4 regions of the Lactobacillus sp. ESL0680 genome follow, and region 2 is predicted to be linked to each of the others. Evidence: riboswitches for the same ligand, from Rfam matches in the RefSeq annotation. Region 2 holds a riboswitch; each other region holds the start of a gene.

Region 1 (7,779 bases), 450 kb from region 2:
GTGAATATATCCCCGGCGTTGTAGCCACTAAGCCACCGCACTTCATGACGGAAGCTGAACGCAATAATGTGCCCGATGTAGCTGATATGTCAATTGATGTTGGTTCGAGTTCACGTGAAGAAACATTGAACGACTATAAGATTGATACTGGCTGTCCAATCTTTGTTGATGTTAAGTGTGAATATAACGAAAAGTCGGGTTTGTTCTTTGGTAAGGACTTTGATGACCGTTTTGGTGCTGCAGCCATGGCTGATGTTTTGGAAACATTAGATGGTGAAGAAACACCATTTAACGTTGTCGCTGCACTGTCAAGTCAAGAAGAAGTAGGCTTGCGCGGAGCTTATGTTACAGCTCGCACTGTTAAGCCCGACTTGGGTATCGTGCTAGAATCTTGCCCAGCTGATGATACCTTCACTCCTGATTGGCTTTCGCAAACTGCCTTAAAACACGGACCAATGATGCGTGACATGGATACGTCATTCTTGCCTAATCCTAAGTTCCAGCAATACGCTTGTGATGTAGCTGATAAGAACCATATTCCTTACACGCGGTCAGTTAGAACTGGCGGCGGCCAAGATGGTGCCGCAATTTATTATGAGAATGGGGCACCGACAATTGTAATTGGTATTCCAGTTCGTTATGAGCATTCACCTTATTGCTTCAGTGCCTACCAAGATTTCAAGGCAGCCGTTGAAATGACAGTGGCAATTATTCGTGATTTAACTACTGAAAAATTAGCTAGTTTCAGCCAATTTTAAGTAAATTTAATATTTTAGTTGCAAAAAATTATTAAACGAGTAAAATAATGTTCCAAAGAAATAATTAGGCGACAGAGAGCGCTTGTTTCGGAGGAATTAAATATGGATACAACTAATGAGCACAGTCATGCACTAACTACAGATCAGAAGTGGACCATCGCGTCGACCTCATCGGGATTTATGTTAGAGAACATGGATGTGCTTTTTCTATCGTTTGCGATGAGTTCGATGATTGCTGACCTGCACCTGTCTGGTGGTGCTGCAGGGCTAATTTCATCGATTACTAATTTGGGGATGTTGTTTGGCGGGATTGCCTTTGGCATGTTGGGCGATAAAATTGGCCGCGTCAAAACTTTCAGTCATACCGTGATTATTTTTGCGGTGGCGACAGCCTGTATGGCCTTTGCCAATAACATCTATTTGATTTATGCTCTCCGTTTTTTGGCCGGAATTGGTGCTGGCGGTGAATATGGTGTTGGGATTGCATTAATTGCTGAAGCTTTTCCGAAGAAGGAAATTGGTAAAATGACCTCAATTGCGGCAGTTGGTGGTCAGGTGGGGGCAATCTTCGCGGCGTTAATTGCGGCATGGATTATTCCAACTGCTGGCTGGCATATGTTGTTCTTGGTCGGTATTGTGCCGGTAGTCTTAACGGTTTTCATTAGAAAACACCTGCATGAAAGTAAGCAATTTTTAACGGCTAAGGCAGAAGAAAAGGGTTCATTGCTAACCAATGTTGCCCGCAAGATGTTTGCAACACCGCGGCTTGCTTGGCAGAGTATTGGCTTGATGATTATGATGACAGTTCAAATCGCTGGTTACTTCGGCTTAATGAACTGGCTGCCAACAATCGTACAGAAGCAATTAAATTTGAATGTTGCCAATTCAAGTTTATGGATGATTGCAACGATTATTGGAATGAGCATTGGAATGATGACTTTCGGTACCATTTTCGATCATTTTGGTCCACGGCGCGCCTTCGGTATCTTCTTAATTGGTTCGGCGATTATGGTCTACACTTTAAGTTTGGCCACCAACATGGTAACTTTGCTTATCATTGGGGCGATTGTCGGCTTCTTCTCTAATGGGATGTTCGGTGGTTACGGTGCGGTAATTAGCCGGCTGTACCCAACAGAAATTCGCTCGAGTGCGAACAATATTATTGTGAATATTGGCCGTGCAATTGGCGGGTTTTCATCAGTTGTAATTGGTATCTTGATGGATCACTACAACTTAACGGTTGTCATGGGCTTCTTATCAAGTTTATACATTATCAGCTTGATAATTATGATTAGCCTGCCTGGATTGAAAAAGCTGGCAAATAATTAGTGAAGTAAAAGAATGGTTTTATAATAATTATCGTTGTGGTATACTACCTATAAATAGATTTTAGTCACTAGGGGTGCGCTTAGCTGAGAATTACCCTTGGAACCTGAACAGGACAATGCCTGCGTTAGGGAAGTGTTTGAATAAGCATTTAACTGTACTCCTTCTGACTTAATAGTTAGTTAGGAGTATTTTTTATGTTCACAAGATCATCAAAATGGAATGTTAAGTCGGTAATTTTGGTCGCGTTGATTGGAATTATTATGGGGGTAATTTATACCTACGGCTTTAATTGGGCTTACAACATTATTAAAATGGCACTGGTTCCTACAGGCTTTGCCCCAGTAACGGACACGGTCTTTTCGGGCTTATGGCTAATGGCAGCACCCTTAGCAATGTATTTTGTACCAACGGCTGGTTCTGGGACAATTGGCGAAGTGTTAGCTTCAATTGTAGAAATGGCAATCGGCGGACAATGGGGTGCGATTACTGTTATTTCAGGACTTATTCAAGGTGCAACTAACGAAATCGGCTTTTTCCCCAAGAAGTCACGTTATCAAGCATTTTCTTGGAAGAGTGTTATGATTGGTGCCTTCTTTGCAGGACTAGGAATTTTTATTCCGTCATATATTCTTTACGGTTGGGGCAAATTTAACATGACGGTTCAGATTGTAATGTTCATTACCAATATGGTTTCGGCGCTTGTCTTTGACGGTGTACTGGTTAAATTAATCGCTAATCTGTTTGATCGTACACTAAAGCCGCGACTGGCATAGATTGAGGTAAATCATGTTTACACGATCATCAAAATGGAATGTTAAGTCGGTAATTTTGGTTGCTTTAATTGGTATTTTGATGGGTATCTTTTATACCTATGGCACTAATGACCTGTATAACTTAGTTAAAATGTTACTACTGCCGACAGGGTACGCCCCGGCAACCGACGCCTTTTTTGCAGGATTATGGTTAATGGCCGCGCCTCTTGCAATGTATTTTGTCCCCACAAAAGGTTCAGGATTAGTAGGAGAGCTGCTCGCTTCAATAGTGGAGATGGCTTGTGGTGGTCAATGGGGGATTACCACTGTAGTCTCGGGACTAATGCAGGGATTAACCAATGAAATTGGCTTTTTTCCAAAAAAGTCCCGCTACCAGAAATTTTCATGGCAAAGTGTTCTGACAGGTTCATTTTTTGCTAGTTTTGGCTTTTTAATTCCGTGTTATCTGATGTATGGCTGGTATAAATTTGCGCTTAAGGTGCAAATTGTAATGTTCTTTGTCAGTATTCTCTCGTCAGTTTTATTTGACGGGGTGCTAGTTAAGTTGATTACTAACCTGTTTGATCGCGCATTGAAGCCGAAAGTGGAATAATTTTGAGTAAACAAAAAGGTCGAGGATAATTACCTCGGCCTTTTTAGTTGGCTGTTTCTTTTCTTAAGATTGCGTGAACCTTAGTGGTTAACATGTCAATTGCAACATTATTTTCGCCGCCCTCGGGAACAATAATATCAGCGTAACGTTTAGTCGGTTCAATAAATTGATGGTACATTGGCTTAACTGTGCCTAAGTACTGGTCGATTACGGAGTCAATTGAACGTCCGCGTTCATCAATATCGCGTTCAAGCCGTCTAATGAAACGAATGTCATCGTCAGTATCAACGTAAACTTTGATGTCCATTAAGTCCCGAATTTCTTCATTTGCTAAAACCAAAATTCCTTCAAGAATAATAATATCAGCAGGCTCAATGTGAATAGTTTCAGTGCTTCTGGTATGTTCCTTAAAGTCGTAAACGGGCATTTCAATTGGCTTGTAGTTAAGCAAGTCATTGATTTGGGCTTTAAGCAGTGGAATATCAAAGGCATCAGGATGGTCATAATTGATGTTCATCCGTTCGCTCATTGGAATACCGGTATTATCCTTGTAGTATGAATCTTGCGTCATAATTAGGACGTGTTCATTTTCTTGCATTTGGTCAACAATTTTATGGGCAATCGTTGTTTTACCACTACCCGAACCGCCGGTAATCCCAATTACGACGGGTTTTTCAAGTTTAGACATTCAGACTCTCCTTTTTATCAAATAATATTTTACTGTAGTTTTTGCTGTAATACCACTAAAACAAGTGACATTTTAAGATTTTGGTCAATAATTTTTGCAATAAAAGATAAAATCTGCGCTTGAAAGGGCTTTATAAAATAGGTAACATGAATTAATAGGCGATATAAGCTCAACATTTAGTAAATGAAGGAGATAAAGTATGTTATTAGGTTCAATTGAAGCTGGCGGGACTAAGTTTGTTTGTGCGGTAGGTAATGAAAATTATCAGGTTAAAGATACGATAACTTTTCCGACAACCACACCCCAAGAAACTTTGCAAAAAGCTTCCGATTATTTCAAACAATTTCCGATAACAGCGATTAGTATTGCTTCCTTTGGTCCAATTGAAATTCGCCAGACGGCAGCTAATTACGGCTATATAACTACAACTCCTAAACTGGGCTGGCAGAATACAGATTTTGTTGGCTTCATTAAACAGCAGGTTAATGTGCCAATCTTTTTTACAACGGATGTTAACGGCTCTGCATATGGCGAATATGTCATGTCATTATTATCCAATGAAGATATTGATTCGCTGGTTTATTACACAATCGGCACTGGTGTCGGCGGCGGCGCGATTATTGACGGCAAGCTGGTTGGCTCTTTGGGGCATCCTGAAATGGGACATGTCTTACTCAAGCGCCATCCAGACGACTTGAATTTTAAGGGTGTATGTCCATATCATCAGGATTGTCTTGAGGGACTCGTTTCTGGACCGACTTTTGAAGCCCGTTTAGGCAAAGCGGGCAAGGACGTGCCATTGACTGATCACGTCTGGGACATTATGAGTTATTATGTGGCACAAGCTGTTTTACAAGTAACCTTAATTTTACGACCAGATAAGGTTGTCTTTGGCGGCGGCGTGACTAGTGAAGCATTTTTACAAAAAGTACGCCGGGATTTTGCCAAAATGTTAAACGGTTATGTTGAAGTGCCAGATTTAGCTAGATATATTGTGATGCCGGCAATTGCCGATAATGGGTCAGCAACCGTTGGTAATTTTGCTTTGGCTAAGCGGTTGTTAAAAGCTTAGTGCTAAATTGCTGATAAAAATTTTACTTATTAAATGGTACAGTTCAATTTTTAACTACCTTTACTAAAACTAAGATGGTTGCTGGTGGTTATGAAGCTTCTACATCTGGTATTTATCGGATTGGTGCCGTTGGTATCTTTATCGGATTAGTTGTTGCTTGGTTAACTGTTCAAATTTATCGTTATACGATTAAACATAATTGGCAGATTAAAATGCCAGCTTCAGTTCCGTCTGGGGTATCGAACTCGTTTAGCGCCTTAATTCCGGCTGCATGTATTGCAGTAGTTGTTGCAGCAATTAATGTAGCATTGGTATTAATGGGAACAGATTTGTTTAAAGTATTGTTCGTACCATTTTCATTTATTAGTAATATTGCTGATACTTGGTGGGGATTTTTGATTGTTATTTTCCTAATTCACTTCTTATGGTGGTTTGGGATTCATGGTGCAACAATTATCAGTTCCTTCTATACACCAATTGTATTAGCTAATTTGCAAGCTAACCAACACGGTGGTGCTTACCATGTATTTGCAGGTGATCCAGTAAATGCATTTATTAATATTGGTGGTTCAGGCGCAACTTTGGGTGTAGCAATTTGGCTGCTTTTAAGAGCTCGTTCAGCTCAATTGAAGGAAATTGGTAAGGTAGAAATTGTGCCGGCAATCTTTAATATTAATGAACCGTTGATCTTTGGTTTGCCAGTAGTTTACAATGCCAATCTATTAATTCCGTTTGTTGGAGCTCCATTGGTTTCAGGTCTTATTGCATATTTGGGAATTGCAACTCACTTAGTACCGAAAATTATTGCACAACAGCCATGGCCAACACCAATTGGGTTGAGTGGACTGATTGCGACAGCTAGTTGGCAGGGTGCAGTATTATCAATTGTCTGTGCAATTGCGGCATTCTTAGTTTGGTATCCGTTTATCAAACATTACGATAATGTTTTATTGAAGCAAGAAAAAGAAGCTGCTGCACAAGAAAATGCTTAGAAATTAGTGTGTAGATTAAGCTAGTGTATAAGTATTAATATGAACAGAGCTTTACAGTAAATAAACTCTATAGAAAGAATAAAGCGATGATAGATATTTCAATTATCGTTGCTGCTTTTAACGAAGAGAAGTATTTAGCACGTTGCCTGCATTCTTTGGCTTGTCAAACCTTTACGGGTAAGTATGAAGTAATAGTTGTCGATGATGGCAGCACAGATGGTACTGCTGATATTATTCAAAAGTTTAAGAATAAGTATCCAGAGATATTTACTTCAATAAGACAAAAAAATCTTGGTCAAGGAATGGCAAGAAACAATGGTATTAGTATTGCTAAAGGAAGATATATCGGCTTTGCTGATGATTGGGTAGAAGCTGATTATCTTTCAGAATTATTTAGTAGCATTACTAAGTATCAAAGTGATATTGCTGTATGTGATGTACATAAGATTTTTGTTGAAGAAAAAACCGAAGTAGATGTTCGGTCAATGAAATGTGATAGTGGGCTGATCGATATTGCTTTATATATTACTGAAGGGCAGAGTAATTCTTATTCATGGAATAAGTTATATCGCAGAGAAATTTGGCAGACAAACAAGTTTCCCCAAATGGTATATGAAGACTTGGATATTCTGATTCCCATTATGAGCAGATGTACAAAAATATCGTATGTTCACAGGGTACTCTATAATTATTATAAACATTCAGATAGCACAACTTCGGCGTATACTAATCCGCGGTTATTTCAAATTTTTAAGGCTTATGAAGATTTAATAGCAAATAGTACGGATCGTTATCAGCTGGAAGCACAATTTTGTGCAGTTAAGCGAATAATGATTAATATGAATACTGCAGGCTTCAATTATTATTTAGCATATTTTATATTGTTGTTAAGAAAGATCGATAATCTTAATAATGATAATTATCTGATTAATAAAAATGAGCTAACTAAAGATATTCACTATTACAGCAATCGTGAAGTTTTGCCGCCAAATATATTTGTTTATGAATCTGCAGACTTAAAAGCATGGAACTATTACAAATTTGATGAAAACATAACGACTTATTCTGATGATATTAGTGACACAATTGATAGATTATTTGGAGAAGGTGGTCTATTAATTGTAGGCAAACTTAATCCTCAAGCGCCAATTGGTTATTTAAGGAGCTTAAATAATTTTATTCTTCGTGATACTGACGGTCAGGTATTGATAGTTGGGATGACTGCTAGACATCCTTTAGCAACTTTGCTGATTAATAATTATGATAGTAAAGAGAGCTTGTCTGAATATTTCGATGAAATTTTAGCTAACAAGGATATTTATAATCGCGTATTGAATGAAGTAAAAATTATAAATATTGATACTTTAGATAAAAAGGCTTTGTTTTCAAGGTATTGATGTTCATATTTAATTAAAGCAATCAGTTTTTAACAGCTGATTGCTTTTTTATGCCTTTTTCACAAACAAGTTTTAAGTAATCCAACTCACTTTTTGTTATGATAAAAATGTAACCAAGAGTGTTTGAATAGGAGGAATTTTATTATGAAATATCCTAAGACAAAAGAAGTTTTAAATC
Region 2 (7,779 bases):
ACTGAACCAATTGATTTTACTTACTTGTTTGCTGCACCTGTTCTTTGGATTGTTTATTCTCTTCTTGCAGCAACAATGAATACTGTAATGTTTAGCTTAGGTGTTGTTGGTAACTTTACACTAGGTGGTATCGACATGGCGGCTGAAAATTGGATTCCGTTATGGCGTAATCACTGGCAGACTTATATGGTACAGTTTGCAGTCGGGATTGTCTTTGCGATTATTACTTTCTTTGTCTTTAAATTTATGATTGAAAAGTTTAATTATGCAACACCAGGTCGGGAAGCAGACGATGAAGATGTTCATTTATTAAATAAGAAAGAATATGAAGCTAAAAAGACTAGTCAAGATCAACAAGTAAATAATAATTCCGTTGAAACTGATCCATATATTACTAGAGCAACTGCTTTTCTCGACTTACTCGGTGGTAGTTCGAATATTAAGGAATTAAGCTCCTGTGCAACTAGGTTGCGTGTTTCAGTTGAGGATCCTGATAAATTAGGAACAGATGCGCAATTTAAGGCAGCTAAGGCGATCAATGTAGTTCATCATGGCAAGGCTATCCAAGTTATTGTTGGACTAGATGTTGCGCAGGTCCTTGAAGCAATGCAGGAATTAAGAAAAGATGATATTAGTTAAGGCTAGATGTTAATCGGATTATTTAAATAAAACGCTTTTATGCATTGAAATAAAGTTATAATGTATAAGTAACTATTTAATATGGAGCGTAATATTTATTAATGTCAAAACTAAAATCTTTAATTTATCAAAAAAGCAGCAAATTGAATGATTCTGAAATAAGGATCATTCAATTTGTTCTCAATAATGCCAAATTATGTAAAAATTTAAGTTTGTCTGAGTTAGCAAGTAAATTATATGTTTCTAAATCCGCAATCTTTCGTTTGTGCAAACATTTAGGATTAAGCGGCTATAGTGAACTTAAATTTTATTTAAATGAAGTTTCTATAGAACAGGAGCAGGCAGCAAACTATGACAATTCTAAGAATAATTTTGACTCTGATTTAGCAAAGGAAACTGAAAATCTGAGTAAATATTTTAAGTCGCTTGATTTAGATAAATTTTATACCGAATTAAGTAATGCTAATAATATTTATATTTATTCAACGGGTTGGCTTCAGCAAATTTTATCAAATTATCTTTCTCATGAATTATTACTTTTTGGTATTTCATCAATTGTATTGCCTGCTGCTTTAAGTGAATTGAAAATGGTAGGTAAAATTGCTGAAAAGGGTGATCTATTATTTATTATTTCCTATACTGGCGATAATCGCGAGATTAATGATGAGTTAAGTAAATTTGAATTGGTTAACAACAAGTTTCGTTATGTATCTTTTACTGATTTAAAACAAAGTAAGTTAGCTTCTTTGTCAGATTATAATTTTTACTATCCAACCGTTAAGTTTACCAATAATGATAATAGTGTATCTTTTATCTTAGCTTATTCGTTAGTAGATCTTTTAATTAATAAGTTTGGTATTTGGGTTGATAAACAACATAAGAAAAATGATGAGCAAATTAAACAATTGGATAATTAAGTTTTTAGATAAAGCACATTTAAATACCAGCAGAATTTTGATTACATATATTTGTGCTTTATTATTAATACCAGTATTTTTTAGCTTCTTTATGATTTTAGAAGTAGCAATTACCAAAAGTAATGTGATGACGATAATGAAATCACCATACGTTGCTGTGGATGTAATAATTATCATTACTGATTTTATTTTGGGTTATTATTTATGGCTGAAAAAGGATAACTTTTTATATAAAAATCATAATTATCGCTTTTTTATGACTTGTCAGCTTATTGGTCAGTTGCTAGTTGGTAATCTGTTTTGTTCAATTTTGGCATTATTCGGATTAATTAGTTTACGCTCGGTTAAAAAAGGCTGGCAAGAAAATAGTGAATGGTTAATTAAAGTTATTTCAATTGCATTTATATTTTTATTTGGTATCTGTTCGGCAATAATCATATTGTTGAAAGTCAAGAATAGTAGGTAATGAGAATGTTTAAATTATTTAAAAAGAAGGGCATTTCTGTTAATGCAGTGGTGGATGGTCAATTAATTCCTATTACCGCTGTTAAAGATGACGTCTTTTCTGAAAAAATGTTAGGTGACGGGTATGCTATTGAGCCAAAAAATGGCGAAATTTATGCTCCAGTAGCAGGAACGATTACAACCGTTTTTCCGACTAAGCATGCAATTGGGATTACGACAAAAGATAATTTAGAAATTTTAATTCATCTGGGATTAGATACGGTTAATTTAGAGGGAAAACCGTTTAAATTAATGGTTAAGGAAGGCGATACTGTTCAACAAGGTATGCAGCTTGCTGATATGGATCTTGAAATGGTTAAGGCAGCTGGATATGACGATACAATAATTGTTGTCTACACTAATATGGATTTAATTAAAGATGTTTCCGAAATTGTCACGGGGAATGTGATACATAATAGTGAAGTACAAATAATTAAGTTGAATGACTAGATTTTCGCTTATAAATAATTGAATTTAAGATGCACAGCTTTATTTTTATAAAGCTGTGTATTTTTTATTTATGATTGATTTTTATCAGTAAAAGAATTAATATGAAGCTAGTTTCATGTGAAGTAAGCTTCATATCGATAATTGAATGTAGAGATGAAAATAATGCCAAATTTAGTAAAAAAGTTACGACTAGAACATAAATTAACTCAGGAGGAATTGGCTGATAAAGTTGGTGTGACCCAACGAACAATTATTTCTGTAGAAAAAGGCAAATACAAGCCATCATTGTTATTAGCATATAAATTGGCATGCTTTTTTGGCATAAGTATTGAAGATTTATTTTGCTTAAAAGAATATTTGGAGAACTGATAATGAAGAAAAAATTACTGCGCACTGCTATTTATGGTTTGTTCTTTTTAGTAATGGGTATACTTGAAGTAATCATAGTATTTCACGATAAAGATGCGGCATATAGAGTGAAGCACATTATTTGGGCAATATTGTTACTACTTTGTGCTTCAGGGTACCTTTTTAATTGGCAGGATATTAAAAAGGGCAAGAGAGATATGCTAGATGATGACGAACGCGACAGTTATATTGAACATGCTGCTGGTGCACGAGTAACTAAATGGATGGAATGGTTAGTATTAGGTACCGGCTTAATTTTTTTGTGTTTGTACGGTGTCTTTCAGCAGGATGTTTTGGGAATAATCGCGGGTATTTCAATATTTTATTGGAATATTAGTTTAATTCTAGGAATAATCTTTACGATTATTGAAGAACGAAAGAATTAAAAAAATCACGCACTATGGCGTGATTTTAAACATGTATTTAGAAAATAAGTTAATTTTGCCACGGTGCATCAAGCATTGCTTTAACAGTATTCTTGATGTCACTGCTTTGGGCAATCATTGAGATTACAGATGCACCAGCAGCGCCAGTTTTGGCGATATTAGGTAAGTCTGTTACTGTGATACCGCCAATTGCGACGATTGGCCGTTTACTGCTAGTTACTAAATTGGCAAGGCCAGCTAGCCCAATTTCAGGGTCAGCGTCATCTTTAGATTGAGTTGTGAAGATTGGTCCACTGCCGTAGTAATCAATACCAGCAAGTTGATCGCCAGTTTTAATTTCAGCTAGAGTTGAGCAGGAATAACCCACGATCATTTGACTGCCGACTTCATTAATCACCTTTTGAATAGCTTCATCACTTTGGCCAACATGGATTCCTTCGGCACTAACTTCCTTAGCTAAAGTAACATCATCATCAATGAAGAAGGGTACTTGATATTGTTGACAGAGCTCGTGCAGTCTTTGGGCCATTGGCAACCGCTCACCAGAACTTAAAGTTGAGCCAGCTCCCTTATCACGAAATTGAAAGGCGGTAATTCCAGCTTTTAGTGCTTCTTCGACGATTTCTGGCAAGGTCTTACCAGCTGGTAAATCCTGAGTACCGCAAATGAAGTAAGCACGAAGCATGTTTGCATTAAACTTTTGCATTATTGTTTCCTATCTATTTAGCCCAGTGGTTGAGTGGTCCGTGACCATGTCCCACTTGGATTGTCTGCTCGATTGTTTTGGTAACGTATTTTTTGGCAAGTTTAATTGCATCGGTTAGATTATGACCCAGAGCAAGCTGGGCAGTAATTGCGGCGGCTAGAGTGTCACCAGTACCATGTGTGCGTTTGGTATGGGTTCGCGGACTGCTGACCCAGAAGCTGGAGCCGTCTTCAAGAAGGGCAAAGTCGCTTACTTCTTCAGCACTTGAATGACCACCCTTAATTAGTACGTTCTTAACACCCATGTCTTGCAGTGAATGGGCAAGGTCGGGATATTGCTTTTCAGAAGTAACGGTCATTCCGGTTAATACTTGTGCTTCTGGTAAATTTGGCGTTACTAGGTTAGCTAGTGGTAATAACTCGGTTCTAACAGTGGCGACTGCATCTTCACTTAGTAAGTGAGCGCCACCTTTGGCTACCATGACGGGATCGACAGTAATGGGACCAAAGTCATATTTCTGTAAGTTTAGAGCAACTTGGTGAACATGAGCAGCATCGCCGAGCATCCCAGTTTTTGTCGCGCGGATTTTAAAGTCGGCGGCTAAAGATGCACATTGTGCATCAATCATTTCCAATGGAAGCAAGTGCGATGATTGAACGCCCAGTGTATTTTGCGCAGTAACGGCAACTACAACTGCCGTGCCGAAGACTTTTTGCATTTGAAAAGTCTTCAGATCGGCCATAATGCCGGCGCCACCGCCAGAATCTGTACCTGCGATTGTCAGAACTTGAGGGAATGAATTAATTTCTTCTGCCATAAAATACTTCCTTAATCATAATCAGCAATTTTTTCAATATCAGAAACCTGCACTTTTGCTAAATAGTCCATGAGATACATGCCAAAACTGCCAGGGCCAACATCGGGATGATCTTGAACGACTAGTTGTCCAATTGAACCGAAAACAAGCGTTGCAGCTTGCGCGGCTTCGAAGCGACTGTCGGTCACTGCACAAAAGGCAGCGACGATACTTGTTAACATATCGCCAGAACCCACATGGGCTTGGAATAGCGGTGTACCATTATGAACATGAACAACATTAGTGCCATCACTAATTGTATCAGTTGCTCCACTGGCAATAACAGTGCAGTGGTACTTTTTGGCTACTTCCTTAGTAATCTCATCAAGGTTGCCTGCTCCTGATCCAGCATCAATACCTTTAGATTGCCAGTCAAATTCACCTAATGCGGCAATTTCACCAGCGTTACCACGAATAACGCCAACGTGGAAGTTCCATAATAGGTCTTGAGCAATATTAAGGCGGTAATCTACAGCACCAACTGCAACAGGATCTAGTACAATCGGCTTATGATATTCTCGAGCCAAATCACCCATTTTTTTCATGTGTGCAATTTGCAGCTTAGTTAAGCTGCCCATGTTGATAGCAACAGCTGAAGCCATGTTGACCATTTCGTCGGTTTCATCAATTTCGCTACTCATAATGGGTGAAGCCCCGATTGCGTTTAAGCCGTTGGCAACGTCTTGAACAGTAACGAAATTAGCGGCGTTGAGAACAACGGGGTTCTCTTTACGTAATTTATCTAATAATTCTAACTGCATAATCTTTCTCCTAAAAATTATTGAAGAAGTCCTCCGAACCGCGACTTTAAACTAATAAAAAAGCTTTGACACATAATTGTGTCAAAGCAATAGGTAGTTGACACGTTCCTCGCGCAAGTATTAGCTTACAGGTTCAAAGGGTCTGAAACGGTGTTTCATCTCAGCCTAAAAGGCCCCCCTCGTGTTATCGCTTCCAATTATAACGGCTTTTAATGAATAATACAATGTTAAAGTCAATGTTGTGTTATTTTTAGCAGTAAAAAAGCCCAGCTGTGTTATCAGAGCTGGCCTTTTTGTAAGTTTTTTAAGTAAGTATTTTTAATTATTAGATAAATTGTAAAATCGTCATCAAAATCGGAACGACGATAATGAAGAGAATTGTACTTTCAACCACAATATTAGTTGCGTATTTAACGTCGCCGTGTGATTCGTTGGCTAAAATTGGTAAGACAGCTAACATTGGCGTTGCTGCTTGGACGACTAAGGTTTGGCGCATTAAGCTTGGCAAGTTAAAGCCAGCATTTGTTCCGATTTTAATTAAAATAATCAAAATGATTGGTGAAACAATAAAGCGACCAATTAATGCCAAGATTGAATCGCGGTCAAACTTAACGTTCTTAATTCCAGCATCGTGTAGGACAATGCCGATATAGATCAGTGACAGTGGGGTTACCAAGTTACCAACGTAAGTTAACGTTGAGTTTAAGAAGTTAGGTACGGGAATCCCTAATAACATCCAGACCAGAGCAACAATGAACCCAACAAGTGGCATTGGCAATAGCTTTTTCCAGTTAATCTTGTGGTTAGTCTTCTTATCTTTAGCAGTCGGGTCGTCGTTTTGGATTAAGAAGACGCCAAAAGCCCAAGTAGAAACGGTATTGATAATGTAGTATACCAAAAAGTAAGACATGGCCTTGTCGCCAAACAGTGCCATGTTCAGGGGCATTCCAATAAAGATAGTGTTGGCATTAACCACGGCATTCATAAAAATTCCGCGGCGGCCAGGACGGATTTTGAAGACCTTAATGCTTAGCCAAGCAATAAGATAACCGATAATCACACCCAAAGCTGGGAATAATAATTCGGTTGATAATTGCAAAAGACTGCCGCGGCTAAGGTTTTTCATAACAGCAGTGAAGATTGAAGCTGGCAGGGCAATCTTAGTGATAATACTAGAGATTTCACTACCAAACTTATCGTCAATCCAATTAAATTGTTTTAGTAAAAAGCCGAGGGCCATGATTAAGATAATCACAACTACGCTTGATACAGATGTCAAAAAGACTTGCATAAAAAGTTTCCTCTTTCTGTAGGTAATTAATATTTGGGCATCCACGTTGTTTCTTGAACGGCTTTTTTGGCGTCAGTTATTCCTTCACCGGCTAAACCTTAATCAATTACAGTTTGATGGTAATTATGGCTGAGGAACTAGGGGCAAAAATATAGCACTAGCAATTTCACTTATCCATTAGCAAGCTGGGGGTATCATCAAATAACGAACCTTGTTTGTTAACAAGATTCGTTATTTGCAAGCTACTTTTGGATTTAAGACTATTTGGCAATGTAAATACTGGTAGTCTTACTAAGATGAGTTGCGCGCACGTTTCTTTAGCAAAACTAGTTTCCTCATGCCGTAATTGCCCTTCAGATATAATACAATAAGTATTTTTAATAGCAACAATTTTACACTTTAAACGTGTAATAAATTTATTGTTAGACTTATAATAAAATAAATTACTGAGCTAATAATGCCTAAATATTAAAAGCAAACTAGTAGTCAAGGAGAATAATCATGACAGAATTTACGGACCAATTACACCAAGCAGCAAGCAGTCTATGGCAGAAGAGTATGAAGCATCCGTTTGTGCAGGAATTGCAAAGTGGGGAATTACCGCTGGCCAAATTTCGCTTTTATTTATTACAAGACCGGTATTATTTAAATCAATTTAGTGAATTTCACCGTGCGATTGCAGCTAAAACGGATGACCAACAGACTGAGCAGTTTTTACTTGAAATGGCGCAGGACTTAAAGGATAGCGAGATGGCAGTGCGCGAGAACTTTTTTAAGCAATTGCAGATTATGCCAGCTGAAATTGCGCAAACGCCAGTTGCGCCGACCGCGTATGCATACGTTAATCATTTGCAGATGACA
Region 3 (7,779 bases), 150 kb from region 2:
ATGTGTCACAGAAAGTTGAAAGCGTAATTGCAGATGCGGATGCTTATCTAATGGAATTTAACTACGATAATATGATGTTGCGTAATGGCCCGTATTCTTGGGGATTAAAGCAGCGGATATTGTCAGATGAGGGGCACTTGTCTAATGAGGAAGCTGGACAAGCACTGCTGGATGTTGTGACCCCGCGAACGAAGCATATTTTTTTAGCTCACCGCAGCCAGCATAATAATACGGCAAAGCTGGCATATGACGCAGCTAAGCAGATTTTGGTTGCTGGGGATGCTAATTTACCTAGTGATGTCCAAATTCAGTTGACTGATCCGACGCAGCCAACGAACTTAGTACAAATTTAATATTTTTGCCGATAATTTTTCAAAAATTATTAGTATATTAGGCGATATATGTAAAGGAGATAATGATATGGATAATCAAAATTCTAATCATGGTAAGAATAAGTTTCTTGTTAAGACCGCTGTTGTTGGTGTCGTAGCGGGACTTATTGGGGGCGGGGCTTCCTATTTTGCTATTGACCAGATTAATAATGCTAATTTGAACAATAATCAAGCGCAAACAACAATTAGTTCTAATAGTGCCAAAACTTCTAAAAACAGTGCCAAAAATAGCGGCGCAATGACCCCAGCATATAACGATGTCAAGGGTGCCGTTGTGTCTGTAATTAATATGAAGCGGCAGACAAATAATAGTAGTAATTCGTTGTTTGATATTTTTGGCGATGATGATGACAGCGGCAGTAAGAAGGGCAAATTGCAGACTTATAGCGAAGGCTCTGGTGTCATCTACATGAAGTCTGGCAACAAGGGCTATATTGTAACTAATAACCACGTAGTTTCCGGCAGCGACAAGGTACAAGTTATGTTGTCAAATGGTAAGACAGTTAATGCGCGGATTGTGGGAACAGATGCGACGACCGACCTGGCCGTGTTAGCAATTGACTCTGGTTACGTTACGCAAACGGCCGAATTTGGCGATTCTAAGACTTTACAGCCTGGACAGTCAGTGATTGCGGTTGGTTCCCCACTTGGTAGTGAATACGCGTCAACCGTCACTCAGGGGATTATCTCGGCTCCTGCTAGAAGCATTACAACTTCATCAGCCAACCAGCAAACGGTTATTCAGACAGACGCAGCAATTAATCCGGGTAACTCAGGTGGTGCCTTGGTTAACTCCGCTGGTCAAGTTATCGGCATTAACTCAATGAAGCTGGCGCAATCAAGTGACGGGACTTCTGTTGAGGGCATGGGTTTTGCCATTCCGTCGAATGAAGTTGTGACAATTGTTAACCAACTGGTGAAGAAGGGCAAGATTACCAGACCGCAGCTTGGGGTTAAAGTTATTGCTTTGCAAGGTATTCCAGCCAGCTATAAGAAGCATTTGAATATTAAATCTAACTTGACCAGTGGTATTTACATTGCTTCAGTAACTAAGAATGGTTCAGCTGCCATTGCTGGTATTAAGACTGGGGACGTTATCGTGAAAGTTGACGGCAAAAAAGTGACAGATGTTGCTTCGTTACACAGTATTTTGTACGATCACAAAGTCGGAGATACCGTCAGTTTGACCGTTGATCACAACGGCAAAACACTCGATTTGCGGGCTAAGTTACAAGCTGATTAAGAAAATAAGTTAAACAAGAAAAAGGCTATACTAAGCGGTTTAAGTCGTCAGTATAGCTTTTTTGTTAATATTAATTATGGGAAACATTTTTTTATTCGGTAATGAGGACTGTCAAGTAAAATTTTAGCCGGTAATTCTTGTTGATAACTGTGGAAAACTTTGTGGATTGTGCATAAAAGATGTGAGAATGCTTTTAAATGGCTGTGGATAATCTGTTAATTGTGTTTAAATATTAGTGAAAATATATTTGCACAAACAATTGTTCAAGTTGATATAACAGTATTTTAGCGCGATAAGTTTGTGAACTTGGGCTGTGAAAAGTATGTGTGTGGGTAAAATTCATTAAAAGACAGAAAAAAATTTGGCAACCACAATTTAGCTGAAAATAAAAGAAGTGAACCACAAAATATAGATTTTGCTTTTACACAGATGTGGAAAAATTGAGTGGAAAGATTGGGAGTTAGGGGATAAACTAGTAATTATGAATATTAAAATTATTTGTGTGGGAAAACTAAAAGAGAAATATTTTAAGGATGCAATTGCTGAATACCAAAAGCGGTTAAGTCGCTTTGCCAAGGTTCAGCTAGTTCAGGTGGCTGATGAAAAGGCACCGGAAAAGTTCAGCCAAGCTGAACAAGAACAAGTTAAGGAAATTGAGGGGCAACGGATTTTAAGTAAAATCAAGGATAAGGAATATGTCTATGTGACGGCAATTAAGGGCAAGGAACGAACCAGTGAAGAATTTGCCGGTGAATTAGCGAATCTTGCAACCTATGGCCATTCCGATATTACCTTTGTAATTGGCGGCAGCTTGGGAACTAGTCCAGCCGTTAATCGCCGGGCGGATGACCTGCTTAGCTTTGGTAAGTTAACTATGCCGCATCAATTAATGCGGGTTGTTCTAATTGAGCAAATTTATCGCGGCTTTATGATTAATAGCGGTAGTCCGTATCACAAGTAGATTGGAGATTTGAAAATGAAGTTAGCAGTTTTTGATATTGGCGGGACCACCGTTAAGACAGGAATTTATGAAGATGAGCATATTCTTGAGCAGGAGAGTTTTAAAACGCCTAAAACTTTCACAGCTTTGAAAGAAAAAATGCATGAACTAATTGATGATCGGCATTTTACAGGACTGGCAATTAGTGCGCCAGGTGATGTCAATATTAAGACTGGCGTAATTGAAGGCAAAAGTATGGTGCCGTATTTGCACCAGCGGCCAATTTTTGCGGAATTGCAAGAAGAATTTGGCTTGCCCGTGGCAATTGAAAATGATGCAAACTGTGCGGGAATTTGCGAAACTAAGATGGGTAATGGCCGTAAGTTCAATAATGTTGGGTTCATCGTTATCGGAACTGGAATTGGCGGCGCGATTTTTATTAATCATGAATTGTACCGAGGTGCGCACTTAGTCGGCGGTGAATTTGGCTTTATGAGAGGCGGCACTGAGCGGATATTAAGCATGGATGCGACCTTAGTTAAGGCTGCCCATGATTACTCTGAACAGACTAAAACAGAGGTTGAGGGGAAAGAATTATTTGCTCTGGCCGAGCAGGGTGATCAATTGGCTCAAAATTTGCTTGATCGTTTTTATGATCTTTTGGCAAGCAGCATGTATGATTTGCAAGTATCTTTTGATTTTGATGCCTTTATTTTGGGCGGCGGCGTATCTGCACGCGCAGAAATCAGCAGTGAAGTTGCCAAGAGGCTCAAGCAGAAGCTGGCAGATTTCGATATGACCCGAATTATGCCGGAAGTAATGACTTGCCAGTATCATAATTCGGCTAACCTTTACGGTGCAGCTCTGAATTTCTTAGCTCAAAATTAAGTTAATAAAAAATGCAGTCGTGATTCGGCTGCATTTTTATTTTAATGTGAATAAGGCTAGATTAAGTAGAACAAGAATAATGGCACTCCAGAGCCAGTCTGATGTCTTAATTAGGACGGCAACAATTGTCGACCGCTGTTTGTCTTCTTGGTAACCGTGAGATTCCATACCTTGTGCCAGATTTTCGGCAGAATTAAGTGCTACTAAAATTGCTTTGAAATATAATACCGGCGACCAAAAACTGAGATAAACCCCCCGCATCATGCCAGCTGTCCGAATTTGCTTAACAGCTTGCTTCATGCGGGGAACAATATTGAGCGCGGCTAAAACACCGTAGGCGAATTTGCTTGGTAAGTGGAAATTCTGTTCAAAAGATCGTGCTAATTCTTCCGCGCTGGTGTCGATCGTGACGCAGCTAATGGTTAAGATATAAACGTAGATCCGGCTGGACAAGCCAAGGGCGTTAAATAAGTCGGGTGTTGGCGTAAACCATTCAAGTGTCGCAAAAATCGTAAATGCGGCAATAAACGGCACTATTAGTAGGAGCAGTAAGCTCTTTAACTTAATTTTTTTGACTAATAAATAGATAATTGCCAAGATAATAATCGCAAAATTGGTTGTTAGGCTAATTTTTAGCGATATTTCAAGCGAAATAATTAACGCTAAGATAAATTTAAAACTAGGATTCATAAAGGTACCTCACTTAGTCACGTAATGCAGCTGCTTGTCGGCAAAGACCAGATGATAGTCGCACCAATCGGCTAACCCATCAAGTTCATGGCTGATAATTAGTAAAGTCTGACCGCGTTCTTTTTGGCTTTGTCTGAGCAGATGCATAACTTTTTGACTGGATAGGTGGTCTAAGCCACTTAATGGCTCATCAATGAGTAATACATCTTGATCCGCAATTAACATCAGCAGAATTTGGAGCTTTTTTTGTTGGCCACCAGAAAGAGAATACACTACTTGGTCCAGGTGCTGGTCGAGGCCAAGGTCAGTTAAAACTTCCTTGATTTTTTGGTCAGTAAAAAAGTCATTAGTTCGCTGTTTTTTACTTAAATTAATTTCATCTTGAACAGTAACACTCAAGAATTGGTCGGTCGCATTCTGAAAAATCTGGGCAACATGCAGTAAGTATTTGCGCGTCTTTTGTTGGCGGATTTCACGGTTGCGATAGGTCAAACTGCCACTATAAGGTAGCATCTTAGTTAGCGCGTTAAATAGTGAGGTTTTGCCGACACCGTTGGCACCAGTAATCAGTGTGGTTTTGCCTGCAATAATATTGAGCTGATTTTGGTCTAACAAAAGGCGATTTTGCGTTAGCTGTGTCTTGTTTAGGGTAAAACAAGCGGCCTCATTTTGCGGCAGTGCAAATGAATAATTATTTTTTTGCATGCTTGTTTGGAGCAGTTGTTTTTTGGCTGCGGGATCTAGCTGCTTGACGTTATGGTCCTTAAACTCAAAAAGACAATCACAGACGCTTTGATAGCCGTCTAAAACGTGGTCACTTAAGATAATGGTCTTACCTTGATCGCGCAAGTGCGCCAATTTGCTAATCAAAAATTGCCGCGCTTGTGGATCACAGCTGGCAAAAGGCTCATCTAGCAAGAATAAGTCGATATCCATTGCTATGAGAACGGCAAGTGCTACTCGTTGCTGCTCGCCGCCAGACATTGTATTGATTTTTTGATCCAATAGATTTTCAATTTGGGCAAATTCGACGCCGGCGGTTAGGTGCTTTTGGTAATCTTCACGTTTAACTTGTAAGTTCTCAAGAGCGAAGATAATTTCTTCACGTGGTGTTGCCATGGTGAACTGTTCGCCAGCATTTTGAAACATAATGGCTGATTTTAACCCGGCAAGATTAAGGTAACCGCTGAGTTTACCCGCGTATTTGGGATAGAGCCCGGCAAGTATTTTAAGTAAAGTCGACTTGCCGCAACCAGTAGGCCCAATTAAGAGTGAAAATTTTCCCGTGGGAATTTCAAGATTAAGGTTGTCAATAATTTTAATATTTTGTTCGTATGAAAAAGTTAAATTTTTGCTTGTAATCATTCTTTTTACCAATTAAAAAAGTCGCTAGGGCAGGCTGCACTAACGACGTAAAAATTCATTCATTTTCCCTTCGCTGGCATTGTCCATAGCAGGTTCAACGGGTATTCTCTCAGCCTTGCGGCACCCCAAAGTTATCAAACTGATTGTACACGAAAGAGTTTTTTCTGTCTAGTCCTTGTAACTTTATGAAAATAAAATGGTAGTGGATATGATTTTTGCTATATAATAAAAGTATTAAAATAACAATAAGAAGGTGAAGCTATGGCAGCAGTTAAATTAGCGCAGTATTTGGCTAGTATTTTAAATTCAACCAATAGTGATACAAACGAATTGCGGTTGAAAGCAGAAGGCAATTTTGACTTGTTTAGGGTCTATCTTGAAAATCATAATACCGGTGTTCATCGCTATCAAACAACAAATGCGATGATTTTTTATGAAGCTGGCGGCAAGTCAAACATTAAAATTCATGGTCAGGACTTTGCACTAAAGGTAGGGAATATCGTCTTTTTGCCGGCCAAGAGTGACTATGAAGTGCAAAAGCAAACTAAGACTGATGTGTTGGTAAAGCTAGATTTAAATTCTAAGTATGATTTACAATATTTCCTGGGAAATATTGTCCATGATGAGCCGCGTGAAGAACAGGCAGTTAAGCAAATCATTAGCAGTTTACAGACCAATCGGTTGTTATATTTAAAGTCAACGCCAATTTCTAAGTCGGCTCAATTAATGAATAAGATAATTGATGAATATTTAAATCAAAACTTGTTTGCCCAAAGTGTAGCTGCAGCGGAATTAAACTTGTTGCTGGTTTCAGCTGTCCGTAATCAAAGCTTTGAATCAGCCGCAGCAGAGAAGCAAGGCTTTGCGAATGTAACACTTGAGAGCTATATTGATGCCAATTTTGCCGATATTACTTTGGATTCGGCTGCCAAACATTTTGGCTTTAACCCAAATTATTTTTCTAGCTTAGTTAAACAAAAAACGGGAAAAAGCTTTGTAGAGCATGTTGATGAACGGCGAATGCAGGAAGCACGTAATTTGCTTGCTCGCCCCGACATTTCGGTTAAGGAAATTATTGCCAGGGTAGGTTACAATGGTAAGTCCTTTTTCTATAAAAAGTTTAATGAATATTATCATCAAACGCCGGTCCAAATGCGTGCAGAGCTGTTTCGTCAAGCTAATATTAATTTGAAATAAAATAAAAAAGACATCTGTTTAATTAACAGATGTCTTTTTTGGATATTACATTTTTTCTAGCCGTTTGATCCGGTCTTCTGTCGGCGGATGGCTATCGAATAGATGAGTAAAACCGTGCTTTTTACGCAATGGATCTTCAATATACATGCCAGCACTACTTGGATCAGCCTTTTTCATTGGCTTACTGCCGTCGATTTTCTCTAAAGCAGAAATCAGACCTTGTGGGTTGCGGGTAAGGTCGACTGATGAAGCATCAGCCAAGTACTCACGATTACGCGACAAGGCCATCTGGGCAAGGCTGGCACATAATGGCCCAAGAATAAGCACAAAGACAATTGCAACAATTTTAAAAATAATGACTACGTTGTTATCATCGTCTTTGTCGCTGCCGCGGTCATCGTCAAACCACCAAATATAGCGGCTGGCAATTCCGGATAGATATGAAATTACCCCAACCAGAACCGCGGCAACTGTTGATAAGCGAATATCATAGTTGCGAATATGCGAAATTTCGTGTCCTAAGACACCTTCCAGTTCCTCACGGTTCATCATGTCAAGTAGGCCTTGAGTTACCGCAACAGCACTGTGGTCAGGATCACGGCCGGTCGCAAAAGCATTAGGACTGGGATCATCAATAATGAACACGCGTGGCATGGGTACCCGGCCAACCATGGCCATATCTTGGACGATATGCCATAATTCTGGATTATCCTGTTCGTTAACTTCTTGGGCATGATTTAAATTCATGACTAGATTTGCAGGATCACGCATGACAAAAAATAGGTAAAGAATGCTAATGACAAGCGCAATAATTACACCGCTCCATGGACTGTTACTAAAAATGTAACCCAATCCAGCACCAACAAGGGCTAAAATCACGGCAAACAGGACCATGATGATGCCAGTTTTGCGCTTATTACGAGCAATTTGTTGAAATAACATAGTGGTGACCTAATATTTAAAATTTAACCTTAGGTGCTTCTTTTTCGGCTTCACTGGCTTGTAAGTAGTCAACCTTCTTAAAGCCGTGGATCCGTGCAATCATATTTGATGGGAAAGTAAGC
Region 4 (7,779 bases), 230 kb from region 2:
CTTGTTCAGTTACAAAAGTGTTGATCCGCAAGCGGGCGATACAAAACATTTCGCGACCTGACATCTCGTCAATTTTTTTAAAAGTAAATTTTTCCTGCGCCATCAGCACTGCCTCCTATTTTTCCTCATACGTCTGCGGGTCAACCGTGAGTAGCGGGCTCTTTTCTCCCGTATAAATCAAATCGAGCTTGTACATTGCGCGTGAAGTAATTGTGTAGACCAATTGAATTTCGTCTGCCTGATTGTAGCTAGCCTTAGAAGCATCCCACATAACAACCGCATCGAATTCCAATCCTTTAGCTAAGTACGACGGAACAACTAATGTACCCTCAACTAGTCGCTGGTTGGCAGTCGCAATTAACGTTGCCTTAACGCCATCATCTTGCAATTTTTGGCTGACAAACTTGGCACTTGCCAGATCTTTAGTAATAATTGCCGTAGTCATTTTGCCAGCAGTATTATCTGTTAGAACCTGCTCTAGAACGGCAATTGCCGCATCATCATTCTCACGTTTCCAGAAGACAGGCTTAGGACCTTGCCGATTAAAGGATTCAATCTTTTCGCCTTGTCGTAAAACTTGCTTGGTAAAGTCGGTCAATTGCTTAGTTGACCGGTAGGACTTGGTTAATTGCACCACGGTCGTCTTCTCTGGGTCAAACAACCCACTAATTTGCTTTAACAGGCTGCGGCTCTCATCTTTAGTAAAAATCGCTTGGTTCAAATCGCCCAGCATCGTAAACTTGGCCCGCGGGAAGTTATACTTCAAATAACTCAATTGAAACGCCGTGTAATCCTGAATTTCATCAATAAAGGCATAACGCATCTCATAATTAACGTGCCGACCGGTAATTAAATCATACATATATAAGTAAGCCGAAACGTCATTCATGTGGATATAATGCTTTTTAAAGCTGGCCTTCACATCCTCAACGTGCTTAGCCCAATCACTAGCACTAATCTGCCACTTATTCAGGTCAGTCATTTTCGGCACTGCCCGCAAAAAGCTCAAATATTGCGCCCGCATATTAATAAAATTATTCCGGCGAATCTGCTGGTAAACCTTGTCCAAGGCCTTAACTACAATCTTACGACCCAGGAATTTTTCTTCTTTTTCTTCAGATTCAAATTCTTGGTCTGGGCGGTCATAAAGGGCATTTAATTGTTCCTTGCTCAAACTTTCAATGGCTTCTGACACCCAAGGCTTCTTAGTTTCCGCGTTAATCTTGCGGTTAAGCGTCTTAATCAGTTCTTCACGCGTTGCGTCAATCCGATTATTTAAATTATAATTAGAATTATATGAATAGTAAAGCTCGTTAATCTTTTCTTTAGCAAAGAATGGACGCTTCTTGTTGCGGAAAAAGATGTCCTTAAAGACAACTCCCTGCTTATTCAAATGCTTGGCATAACGCGTTACCAGCTTAAAGAAAGCAGTAGAATCTTTAAATTTACCAATTGCTGTATCAGCAGTCTGATCCTCAAACTGGTCAAACAAGTTTTCTACGTCCATCCCTGGCAACCGCCGCGCAACGAACTGCCAATAAGTCATTTGAACCATATTCTGCTCGCCCATTTCCGGCAGCACGTTTTTAATATAATCATTAAACAATTGGTTAGGACTAAACATAATCACGTCGCTGCTGGTCAAGTTGCCCCGATACCGGTAAAGCAGGTAGGCAATCCGCTGCAAAATCGCTGACGTCTTCCCTGACCCTGCGGCTCCTTGGACAAACAACAAATCAGCACTGGTATTTCTAATGATTTTATTTTGCTCACGCTGAATTGTCGTTACAATTGACTTCATCTGGGTACTGGACTTTTCGCCCAGCACCTCTAAGAGCATTTGGTCACCGATTGATTCATTGGTATCAAACATGTTTACAATTTGACCATCTTCAATCATGAATTGCCGCTTCTTCGTCATGTCAACGGTAATTTCACCATCTGGCGACAAATACGAAACCTGCCCTAGCTTGCCGTCATAATAAATTGAAGAAATTGGTGCCCGCCAATCATAAATTAAGAAGTGGTTGTCCTTGTCCGCAAATGAACCCAAACCAATATAAATTGTTTCCGGTTTTTCATTGCCTTCTTTAAAATCCACCCGGGCAAAATACGGTTTCTTTTCCAGTCGTTGAACTGTTCCTAACTGCTTAGCAGAATGCTGCCAAGCATTCTCACGTTCATCAAGCAGTTGCTGCTGCTGGTGTATCGAGAGCGCCGTTTCCATTGAGGTGGAATAACCATCGTAATCTAAGCGGACATCATCAAAGAAGTGCGAATTGAGGTTCCGCGCTTCACCTTCAGCTGACTTAATTGCCGCAGTTAATTCTCCCCGCCGCTCCTTAATCATTTTTAAGATAGCGTCGAGATGCTTCTGTTCAAACTGTTTTTCATCCATCGCTTTTGTCATAAAGTCACCTGTTCTTCAAAACTTGCATACTATTTTAACATGAAACGAACTTAATATATAATTCTTAAAACTCTTTTACTAAGATTATTAAAAACTAGTGAAAATTAAGCAATTTGCTTCTATAATTTTTTATATTGGAGGTGGTTTTTATTATGAAAAAGATTTTACACTTTTTACGTAAATTATCTTGTGCATTAGTCGCTGGAATTTCTCTAGGCAGCGTGTATATCCCGGCTATTAGTCCTGCTAATACACCCAGCCATGTCGTCTTAGCTAAGACACATCGCGAAAAAACTGCGAAAAATGCGGGCAAAAATTGTCACTGGTCAAAAAATTCCGCCAAAGTTTATCTTGATTTGGCGAATAACCAGCAATTAACTCAAGCCGCTCAAGACGCCATTAGTGCTTGGAATGATACTGGCAGTTTTACTTTTACTGAGACTAATAAGAAGAAAAATGCACAGATTACAATTGAGCCGATGTTTGACCCCGACACGGATGCCGCTGGGCAAGCAAGCATTACCTATAATCCCAAGACTAAATTGCTTAGTAAGGCAAAAATCCAATTAAATGTTTATTATCTGCAGAATTTTATATATTATTATACTTATCAGCGAATTGTCAATACTGTTGAACACGAATTAGGTCATGCTATCGGTCTGAATCACAATAAAGGCAAGTCCGTCATGTATCCTGCCGGCTCTATTTACTCAATTGAACCGCAAGATGTCGCAAAAGTTAAACAAATTTATCATGAAAAATAATTAAAATAAGGAGTTTAAAAATGAAGCGAATTTATATTGTCCGTCACGGACAAACTTATATTAACCGTTACAACAAGATGCAGGGCTGGTGTGACACCCCATTAACTGAAGACGGCATTGCTGGTGCCGACAAGGCGGGCGAAACACTAAAGAATATTCCCTTTGACATCGCCATCTCTAGCGACTTGAAGCGGGCAAGTGATACCTGCGACATCATTATTAAGCACAATGTTAACCGCGACGAAATCCAACATCTTGCAACTCCGCTGTTCCGCGAACACTTTTACGGCTACTTTGAAGGAATGGATACCGACATGGCCTGGCAAATGATTGGTGGACCGCACGGCTATAAGACCCACTATGATCTGTTCAAGAACGAATCAATTGATACGGCAACCGACTGGATTAAGGAAGCTGATCCGTTTCATGACGCGGAAAATGCCAAGGAATATTGGCACCGCCTTGACCAGGGCTTTGACCTAATCAGCCAGCTTGATGGTGCCGAAAACATTTTATTGGTAACTCACGGCTTTACTATTCGCAGTATTGCCGACCGCTTTGGCGATTTCGACGTCAGCTGCGGTCCACGTAATGCGTCAATTACCATGATGACAATGACTGATAAGCAGAGAAAAGTTACATCATATAATCAAATGAAACTATAAGAAAATAGAATTTATGCTTTCTTTTTCATCATTGAAAGTCTATAATCAAATTAACATTAATATACAAGAGTCTATGGGGTGCTTATTTAAGCTGAGATTAAACCCATGAACCTGATCTAGATAATACTAGCGCAAGGGATAGGCTAATTAAGCAAAATCCCGTTCGCTATGTGCGAATGGGATTTTTTTGTAGACGCTTGTTAGAAGTAGGGAGTTAGAAATGACTAATAAGAGAAAACAGACAGAAAAACTTACTATTTTGGCGATTATGATTGCACTAGACGTGGTATTATCGCCCATCTTTCGCGTGGAAGGAATGGCGCCCATGTCTAGTGTTATCAACATTATTGGCGCTACCATGCTGGGGCCCGTTTACGTGACAATTATGGCAACCTTGTGTGGAATTATCAGAATGTTAATCATGGGAATTCCGCCACTGGCACTAACTGGTGCTATCTTTGGTGCAGTATTAGCCGGAATTTTATATAAGTTAACCGGCAAAATTTGGGCAGCTTGTCTCGGCGAAATTATCGGCACCGGAATTATCGGCTCGCTGCTTTCTTACCCAGTCATGGTCTGGTTCACAGGCAGCTCCAATAACCTGTATTGGTTCGTTTACACCCCGCGTTTTATCGGGGCTGCTATTATTGGATCAGTAGTTGCCACTATTGTTCTATTAAGCCTAAACAAGGCCAAGCAATTCCAAAAAATCCAGCAATTATTTTTCTAGAAAAAACGACAGCTCTTTATAGGGGCTGTCGTTTTTTACTAAGAATAATTATAATTAATAGCCTAAATAATATTTACTACTCCTAAAACATTATTTAAATTTCGATGAGTAATGCATATCAGAAAATTTATGATGAGCATACTCTTTAGCTAATTGCTTAGTTTTAAATAGTTGATCTTTTACTTTTCCTGTTTTCGCATTAACATCAAAATAAACTGATTGAACTTCTCCAGAAACTTGTTCTTTATGACATGTAAAAGCAAATCCATCTTTTATAACTGATTTTTCTGTTACTGGACTAGTAATGATTAAATTTAAACCTGATACATACCTCCATGTTCCTCGAGCATCATGAATATACGCTCTTGGATATTTTTTATTCAATCTATCAGCTATTTGCCAAGGATATTTATTTGTTCCCTTAACTTTTCCAACAATCCATATTCTATTCGTAATTATTCCTTCAATGTTATACGCATTTGCTGTCAACTTCTGGGCCAATCCGTTTTTATCGTACCAGTTTCCACGCCATGACTTTGGAATATTAAATGGCTTTACAAATCCATACTTATTTCCTACTACAGTAGAATGTTTCTGATTCGTTTTAACCTTATCCTTAGAAACTTTTGTAGCATAAGTTAAGCCCTTTTTGTTTGTATCATAGTTATCAGTATTAAATATTGACACATATTCTTCTTTAGCAGCTTGAACCGTTTTAGAAACTACTATATTCTCCATTCCAATGCTACTTATGGCTAACACTACTATACATAATAGAGCTAAAAATTTTCTCTGTTTCATTCCTCATGTTCCTTCTATAATCTATTTAATTTTATTAATCTTACTACTAATTTTATACAAAATTAATCGAATTTCTAATAATATTTTTCAGCCATTTAACTAGACTATATAAACACAAAAATTATAATTAATAGCCCAAATAATATACCGAATCTGGATTTTGGGTTTGCTTTAAATATTCACCAAAAAATGGCAACGTATAATCAACATAACCATGACCACTTGGAGTAATTAACTGCCGCTCTAATGCTCGACGCCGATATTGTGAGACATAACCCTTAGTCTTTTTCATTTTGGCAACAACATCACTGAACTTACAATGGTCATTAACATTTATCAAATATTGACGGTCATTTTCCGACAAGCCCATCAAAATTTTTTGATAAGCATTTTCAAAAAGCTTTAGTTGATATTGTACTTTAACTTCATTTAATACTTCTATAGTTGGTTCACGGCCATTTAACTCTTCAAAATACAGCCAACCCAATAATTGAAAGCCATAAGAGTAACCCTTAGTCATCTGTGCCATTTTGTTTGCAACAGTTAAGGAACACGCAAAGACTTTTTGATAAGTATTCACCATATCTGCAGCGTTCAACGACATCATCACTATTTTTTCTGAACGCAACAAAAAAGTCAGTTTATCTTCATTTTGAATATCCAAAATAAGGTCAGGCAATCCGGTCATTACAACATAAATTGGATATTCAGCTCGCTTAAGTGAATTATAAACCTGGGCAAAGTCTTGAATTGCCTTAGAATTAGTTACCTCATCAATCGTGACAACCACAAACTTTCCTTGTTGCTTAATTTCGGACATTAAGTCTTCCAAAATCTCATCAACTTCAGGAACCTCAATTTCGCGACTAACTGATACACCACCCAAACTCAAAGAATTAATACTATTAAATAGCCTATTTGCTTTAGAGTGAACCCGATGATCTAACTTATGTGCCAAGCTCGTCAAAATCCCATTACGATTAAGTAAATCAACATAATAACAATTGTCGTCTTGTTTAAATTGTTTAGCTAATTGTGTTAAATATGCTGTTTTGCCAGAACCACGGACACCGGTGATAAAAAACGATCGTGAAAATTGGCTTTCCTTAATTAATTTTACTAAATCATTTACCTGCTTGTTTTTATCCAAAAAAATTGGCGGTACATCACCAAAAGTCGGATTAAACGGATTAATCATAAATTCTCCTTTTAGACTTTTTTAGACTTTGATTTTTATTTTAGACTTTTTTAGACTTTTCGCCAATAAAAATAGCGTCAATCAGACTGGCGTGCAATCTAATTACGCTATTTTTAATTATTCAATTACTTCATAAATCATTTGGTAAGGCTTAGCCTCATCCGCAATTTTGATGCAATTGTAAAGCATCTCTTGAACTTCAGCAACATCTGAACTATCGGCATGAATAGTCAATAAGGATTCGCCCTTCTTGACCTTGTCGCCAACCTTCTTGTGCAATTCGATTCCAACACCATAGTCAAGCTGATCGTCGGCCTTTTCACGACCGCCACCAAGTTTCATGCTGGCAATCCCAACTTCATCAGCTGACAATTGTGCTAAATAACCATCTTGCTTAGCAGGCAGTTCAATCTTAAATTGCGCGTGCGGCATAACACTGTAATCATCAATCACACTGCTATCGCCGCCTTGAGCAATTACCATTGCCTTAAACCGATCTAAAGCTGACCCATCAGCAATTGTTTTCTCAAGCTTCTGGCGAGCTTCTTCAACTGTCTCTGCCTTTTGACCCAAAACAACCATGTAACTGCCAAGAGTTAAGACTAAGTCAAGTAGGTCTTGTGGACCATTGCCCTTAAGCAGGTCAAGCGTTTCTTCAATTTCTAAAGTATTACCGACCTTGTTGCCTAGTGGTTGGTTCATATCAGAAATCAGGGCCATGCACTTCATGCCGACACCCTTACCAATTTCCACTAAGGCATGTGCCAATTCTTCAGACTCTGGCAAAGTCTTCATAAAGGCACCTGAACCGGTCTTAACATCAATTACCAGCGCATCAGTTCCTGATGCGATTTTTTTACTCATAATTGAACTGGCAATTAACGGAATTGAATCAACAGTATCAGTGACATCCCGCAAAGCATAAATCTTCTTGTCTGCCGGTGCAATATTACCTGTAGCACCAATGATTGCCAGCTTTTCCTGCTTAACCTGGTCAATAAAGTCTTGCTCGCCAATCTCCACCTTGAAGCCAGGAATTGCTTCTAGCTTATCAAGCGTACCACCAGTATGACCTAAACCGCGTCCAGAAATCATTGGTACCGGAATCCCAACAGCCGCAACCATTGCTGCTAGCGGCAAACTAACCTTGTCGCCAACACCACCAGTTGAGTGCTTATCAACTTTAATCCCCGGAATCCCAGACAAGTCCA

Evidence for each region. A riboswitch is a leader RNA that binds a small molecule or an ion and turns the genes downstream of it on or off. The one in region 2 is predicted to bind thiamine pyrophosphate.
Region 1: linked by a shared signal. The riboswitch ahead of OZX58_RS01955 (ECF transporter S component) and the one ahead of thiM (hydroxyethylthiazole kinase) in region 2 are both predicted to bind thiamine pyrophosphate.
Region 3: linked by a shared signal. The riboswitch ahead of OZX58_RS00390 (ABC transporter ATP-binding protein) and the one ahead of thiM (hydroxyethylthiazole kinase) in region 2 are both predicted to bind thiamine pyrophosphate.
Region 4: linked by a shared signal. The riboswitch ahead of thiW (energy coupling factor transporter S component ThiW) and the one ahead of thiM (hydroxyethylthiazole kinase) in region 2 are both predicted to bind thiamine pyrophosphate.

Annotation. Positions count from the first base shown of each region.
Region 1 is NZ_CP113945.1:369,014-376,792, forward strand. Features, by position in the region: gene OZX58_RS01945 (M42 family peptidase) at 1-758, shown strand, start outside; gene OZX58_RS01950 (MFS transporter) at 861-2,087, shown strand; TPP riboswitch at 2,147-2,235, shown strand; gene OZX58_RS01955 (ECF transporter S component) at 2,282-2,860, shown strand; gene OZX58_RS01960 (ECF transporter S component) at 2,874-3,452, shown strand; gene udk (uridine kinase) at 3,496-4,140, opposite strand; gene scrK (fructokinase ScrK) at 4,340-5,212, shown strand; partial or broken gene OZX58_RS01975 (PTS transporter subunit EIIC) at 5,245-6,204, shown strand; gene OZX58_RS01980 (glycosyltransferase family 2 protein) at 6,291-7,601, shown strand; gene OZX58_RS01985 (DNA starvation/stationary phase protection protein) at 7,746-7,779, shown strand, end outside.
Region 2 is NZ_CP113945.1:1,631,354-1,639,132, reverse strand. Features, by position in the region: gene OZX58_RS07860 (alpha-glucoside-specific PTS transporter subunit IIBC) at 1-639, shown strand, start outside; gene OZX58_RS07855 (MurR/RpiR family transcriptional regulator) at 741-1,556, shown strand; gene OZX58_RS07850 (hypothetical protein) at 1,684-2,022, shown strand; gene OZX58_RS07845 (PTS glucose transporter subunit IIA) at 2,028-2,510, shown strand; gene OZX58_RS07840 (helix-turn-helix transcriptional regulator) at 2,673-2,879, shown strand; gene OZX58_RS07835 (hypothetical protein) at 2,882-3,304, shown strand; gene thiE (thiamine phosphate synthase) at 3,354-4,010, opposite strand; gene thiD (bifunctional hydroxymethylpyrimidine kinase/phosphomethylpyrimidine kinase) at 4,024-4,827, opposite strand; gene thiM (hydroxyethylthiazole kinase) at 4,839-5,627, opposite strand; TPP riboswitch at 5,716-5,817, opposite strand; gene OZX58_RS07815 (AEC family transporter) at 5,953-6,918, opposite strand; gene tenA (thiaminase II) at 7,420-7,779, shown strand, end outside.
Region 3 is NZ_CP113945.1:72,980-80,758, forward strand. Features, by position in the region: gene OZX58_RS00365 (MBL fold metallo-hydrolase) at 1-353, shown strand, start outside; gene OZX58_RS00370 (trypsin-like peptidase domain-containing protein) at 421-1,635, shown strand; gene rlmH (23S rRNA (pseudouridine(1915)-N(3))-methyltransferase RlmH) at 2,117-2,596, shown strand; gene OZX58_RS00380 (ROK family protein) at 2,612-3,463, shown strand; gene OZX58_RS00385 (energy-coupling factor transporter transmembrane component T) at 3,500-4,153, opposite strand; gene OZX58_RS00390 (ABC transporter ATP-binding protein) at 4,163-5,518, opposite strand; TPP riboswitch at 5,567-5,656, opposite strand; gene OZX58_RS00395 (helix-turn-helix transcriptional regulator) at 5,780-6,715, shown strand; gene htpX (zinc metalloprotease HtpX) at 6,761-7,657, opposite strand; gene OZX58_RS00405 (LemA family protein) at 7,674-7,779, opposite strand, start outside.
Region 4 is NZ_CP113945.1:156,138-163,916, reverse strand. Features, by position in the region: gene OZX58_RS00805 (GNAT family N-acetyltransferase) at 1-103, opposite strand, end outside; gene helD (RNA polymerase recycling motor HelD) at 116-2,410, opposite strand; gene OZX58_RS00795 (matrixin family metalloprotease) at 2,563-3,174, shown strand; gene OZX58_RS00790 (histidine phosphatase family protein) at 3,195-3,839, shown strand; TPP riboswitch at 3,904-3,995, shown strand; gene thiW (energy coupling factor transporter S component ThiW) at 4,060-4,569, shown strand; gene OZX58_RS00780 (hypothetical protein) at 4,660-5,370, opposite strand; gene OZX58_RS00775 (ATP-binding protein) at 5,498-6,568, opposite strand; gene OZX58_RS00770 (pyrimidine-nucleoside phosphorylase) at 6,686-7,779, opposite strand, start outside.